2 regions of the Lysinibacillus sp. Bpr_S20 genome follow, and region 2 is predicted to be linked to the other one. Evidence: riboswitches for the same ligand, from Rfam matches in the RefSeq annotation. Region 2 holds a riboswitch; the other holds the start of a gene.
What was found. A riboswitch is a leader RNA that binds a small molecule or an ion and turns the genes downstream of it on or off. The one in region 2 is predicted to bind cyclic di-GMP.
Positions count from the first base shown of each region.

Region 1: it holds a riboswitch for cyclic di-GMP, as region 2 does, so the genes downstream of both, MWJ95_RS20875 (methyl-accepting chemotaxis protein) here and MWJ95_RS09085 (amidase) in region 2, are expected to answer to the same signal.

Region 1 is NZ_JALNLQ010000011.1:81,350-83,558, forward strand. It holds gene MWJ95_RS20875 (methyl-accepting chemotaxis protein) at 1-930, opposite strand, end outside; cyclic di-GMP riboswitch class I at 1,037-1,122, opposite strand; gene MWJ95_RS20880 (hypothetical protein) at 1,601-1,795, opposite strand; gene MWJ95_RS20885 (YehS family protein) at 2,094-2,209, opposite strand, start outside.
Region 2 is NZ_JALNLQ010000003.1:265,224-267,432, reverse strand. It holds gene MWJ95_RS09095 (chemotaxis protein CheW) at 1-216, shown strand, start outside; gene MWJ95_RS09090 (DUF6366 family protein) at 465-671, shown strand; cyclic di-GMP riboswitch class I at 904-993, shown strand; gene MWJ95_RS09085 (amidase) at 1,037-1,924, shown strand.

The DNA of each region.
Region 1 (2,209 bases), on a different contig from region 2:
TTGCGTGATTTGCCCCATGTCTTGAGCAATATTTGTCGCACTATTATACGTTTCTGCAGCATTAACAGTTAGCTGATTAGCAGCAGAAGATACGTTATCAGATGTGTTTCTAATATTTAAAATGATATGCTGTAAATTTGAAACCATCGTATTAATGGATTTAGATAAATTTCCAATCTCGTCCTTCGTTATTTCTAAATCTACATTTACTAATTCCCCATTCGCTACTTGATTTGCAGCATTAACTACCTTATTAAGTGGCTTTAATAGACGATCAATAATTATGTAAAGTAAAATTAATAAAATTAAAATTCCAATAACAGCTATAACAATTTGTTTAATGACACTTGTTTTAATGATCGTTTTTATGTAGTCCGCAGAATAATCAATTCCTAATAACGCAATGAGTTTTCCATTGTCATCTTTAATAGGGCTAAATACAGTTCGCCATGAACCATATGGATCTTTGAAAATATTAGTTACCTCAGTACTTTTATTTTCAATTGCTAATTTAGCTGTTTTCACATGTTCATCTGCTAAATCAGTAAAGAGTTCACCCGCTTCATATACATCGTTCAAATTCGAAGTATAGCCTATCGGGGTAACGCCCTCTGTATCCTTTACATCCCAAATATAGCTCCAACTCATAATTCCTTGTTCTTCTTGAATCTTATCGAGTTGTTTTTGAATTTTCTTGAATTCAGCGCTAGTCTCTCCCTTGTTATCCAACAAATCTTTAATATCATCACTATCAAGATTCATAGCTGTCAATAAACCAACACTTTTCAATTCTTCTTCTAAATCAACAGACATTCGATTGTTTAATTCTCTAATACTTTGCGTCGTAATAATAGCAATTAAAAGCAAAACAATAATAGAAACCGTTAATAAAAGTTTGTTTTTTAATGATGCATTTTTTAACAACTTCATGATTATTACTTCCCCCTTTATCATGTTTTTAGCAAAAAAATAACCTATTTCAAAGAAATAGGCATCAAAGAATATAACTAGCAATATATGTACTTAACTAGTACTTCTTTGCAGCTCAGCCATCATAGTATTTATTACCTTAGACCTGTTGCTTTGCGTCTCTACCTTTCAGTAGATTTGCCCATCTTTTTCCTCCTCAAATTAACACAATGGGTAAAAGTAGTCAATGTTACAGAAGAAAATACACATAATTTTTACTATTTCACTATAGGTATGAAATGAATATTTTTACATTATTTTCTCATTTCATTCACAATTCTCTTCAGTGCAATAAAAAACAGCTACAACATAATAGTGTAGCTGCATGCTTGTTGGCAAAAGAATAAATTAAATTTTTACGTATCCATAAACACAGGTCGATCTTCACTTTCGCCTCGGCGCTTTCCGCGAGCTTGGCTTCAATGTAAAACAAAATAGTGAAATAGCAATTATTAAATGCCAAGACAGGGATCACCACATCAACATGCTAAACGGTGTCTGCCCATTAATAAAGTTTTTATGTACGAGTAAGTATTTGTCTACAGTAAAACAGCTACAATGTACTATTGTAGCTGTTCCTATAATTTTAAATAATCAATTACCCCTAAATGATTATTCATATTAAAGATATCTATTTTAGTGTCATGTATAAGACTGATGGTATGAATGATACAGCAAACATGCAGGAATACCACATAGATGTACGGCGTAATGAAAAACGAACCTGTTTCTTTTCTGCATAAAAAATGTCTACCATAATTGAAGCAACAAAAAGTGGAATCGTAATACATGCGATAGCAACTAATAAAATGTTTAAACCAAACATAAAAGCACCCCTCTGTTCGTGAACATTTATTTTCCTCTTTGTGACAACTTTGTGTCACTTAAAGTGTACACAATTTCGTCACAAACTGTCAACTAGATTTAACTAAGAAAAATTAGTTTTTTACAGATATTTTTTATCACAAAGGAGAAATATATGTAAAATTAATCATAAAAAAAGCAACTGCACAATTGCAGTTGCTTAGATAATCATTAATTTATTGGCTTTCACCAAAATTTTCGCTTGACTATTCCGGAAGTACGACTTTTTAATCAAGAACAGACTTTAGTGTGAAGCCATTTTATTCTCTGTATTTATACGTTAGCCCTCTTAAAAAATTTCTAACAAAGCGATCGCCACATTCTTTATAGTTACGATGACTTGGATTTCTTAAAATAGCTCCTAATTCACCTTTTG
Region 2 (2,209 bases):
GAAATTCTTGATTTTGATGAGTCGGTACTAAAGCAGATGGGACTTGTCAATTATTCAAAAACACGTTACTTTACAGCTGTAGCAAATCTTGAAAATCGTATGATTACATACGTGGATCCGAAAATACTTGTCAATTCATTGGAGGGTATACGTGAAATAATTAATTATTTGCACAAAATGCTTGAAAATGAAAAAGAAAACGTAGAGGCTTTATAAAACTACGAGTTAATTCCATACAATCATACACACCATAGTTGAAGTTTTAGACAGAATTACAAATTTGTGATTCTGTCTTTCTTTTTCCATGCAATAAAAGGAAAATGAATACACGATGTCGAATGTTAAGCTTATCACTAAAACGAGTGTTTGAGTTCCATTGAGCACTTCACTCATAAAAATAAGCATAATTATGAATGTATCTTTAGTATAAATAAGTAAATAATATTTTGGGAGGTATTTGCCACATGGATTCAAAGATAAAGGAAACACTAGAAGAGAAAAGGGAGCGTTTAAGACAAAATGAATTAAAAAACAATCCTACTGGTGCTCTTAACGATGGCATAAATAGAGGCAGTGGTGGGAATTTAAATGGTATGGGTTGGAAGGAAACGCTGCTAGTAGCTGTTGTATTATTTATAGGCTATATTGCATACAAATTGTTTTTCAGTTAGAGATATTGAAAGGAATTAATAGTGCATTCCATAACCCCCAATTGCCACGCCAAACATCTATTCACCATCATTCTATTCAAAATGTCCCCTGAATATCATCTTCTTGTTTTTATTCTTATATAGTAAAAATAACCTGTGTTCATAGTATCTTTTTTGAAAGTTTTCAATAAAATTATGCGTTTTACCTACAGACAATTTCACTATAACGTCGTATTATTTAGGGTAAGAAAACTACTGTAAAAGGCAAACTTCACCGAAAGGGAAGGACGCAAAGCCATGAGTCTAAACACTATTATTAGTGCATGATTGTCAGGTTGCCAGGTTCTGTTCTATGAGCCTCGGCGAAGAGAATGGAGATGTAATAAATGGGAAGTCGTTCACTATCAAAAGCAATCATTGTTTTTTTAGTAACAATTGTAAGTACGCTAGGATTAACAATGGGAAAGGTAGACGCAAAGGCCATGCAAGATAGAGCTACTTGGTTATGGGATACGACAAAAATTGTCGAAAATGAATCAGGGGTACTCTCATTTTTAGAAAGTAAACAAGTTAATAAATTATATTTACAAATTAATAGTGAAATAGCAAGTAACGATTACAAAAGTTTTATCAATAAAGCAACATCAAAAGGTATAAAAGTATATGCGTTGGATGGTTCTGCAAGCTGGGTTTCAGCAGAGGGCTATAAAATGCAGGATCAGCTATTTGATTGGTTACGTACATATAATGAAGATGCATCCGCAACTGAGCGATTTTCTGGCGTTCATCTCGATGTAGAGCCCTACTTAAATAGTGGTTGGATCTCAAACCAAGAAAAAACGGTTGAGTCCTATCAAGCGCTTCTTACTAGAGCAAAAGGGGATAGCGATCAATTACAATTACCATTGGAAGTTGATCTGCCATTTTGGTTTGACGAGATCTCATACAAAAACCAATTTGGACAAGGTTTATTAGCTGATTGGGTGATTGATCAGGTAGAAAGTGTTTCGATAATGGCTTATCGAGATACTGCTAAAGCAATTATTAACATTGTTGAACATGAAATAAACTATGCAAAAAAAGTAAATAAATCAATTGTTATTGGTGTGGAAACAGGAGCTTCTGATGAAGGGAATAATATTACCTTTTATGATGATGGGGAAGCCTATATGAATAATCAGTTAGCACAAGTTCATAAACAGTATGCCAATAAAATAAGCTTTAATGGTTTTGCCATTCATCATGTTGATAGTTGGATGAATATGCAACCGTAAAAGTCCTCTCTAACTAAAACTGTTTAATTAATGAAAATTCTTATATGTAACACAATATATGTATAGAAATGAAAAGGATAGATGAGCTTAAGAAAATTAGCTCTATCTATCCTCTTTTTGTATAATTCAGGGTATGAATTGGCAGAATACCCCGCTTTGGAGTGAAATACCCGCGGAAAGGGGCAGAATACCCGCGCTTTGGAGTGAAATACCCGCGGAACTGAGCAGAATACCCACGCTTGACCTGCCTTGCATTGAGCATCATTTAGCTCCTGATAAAGTGCC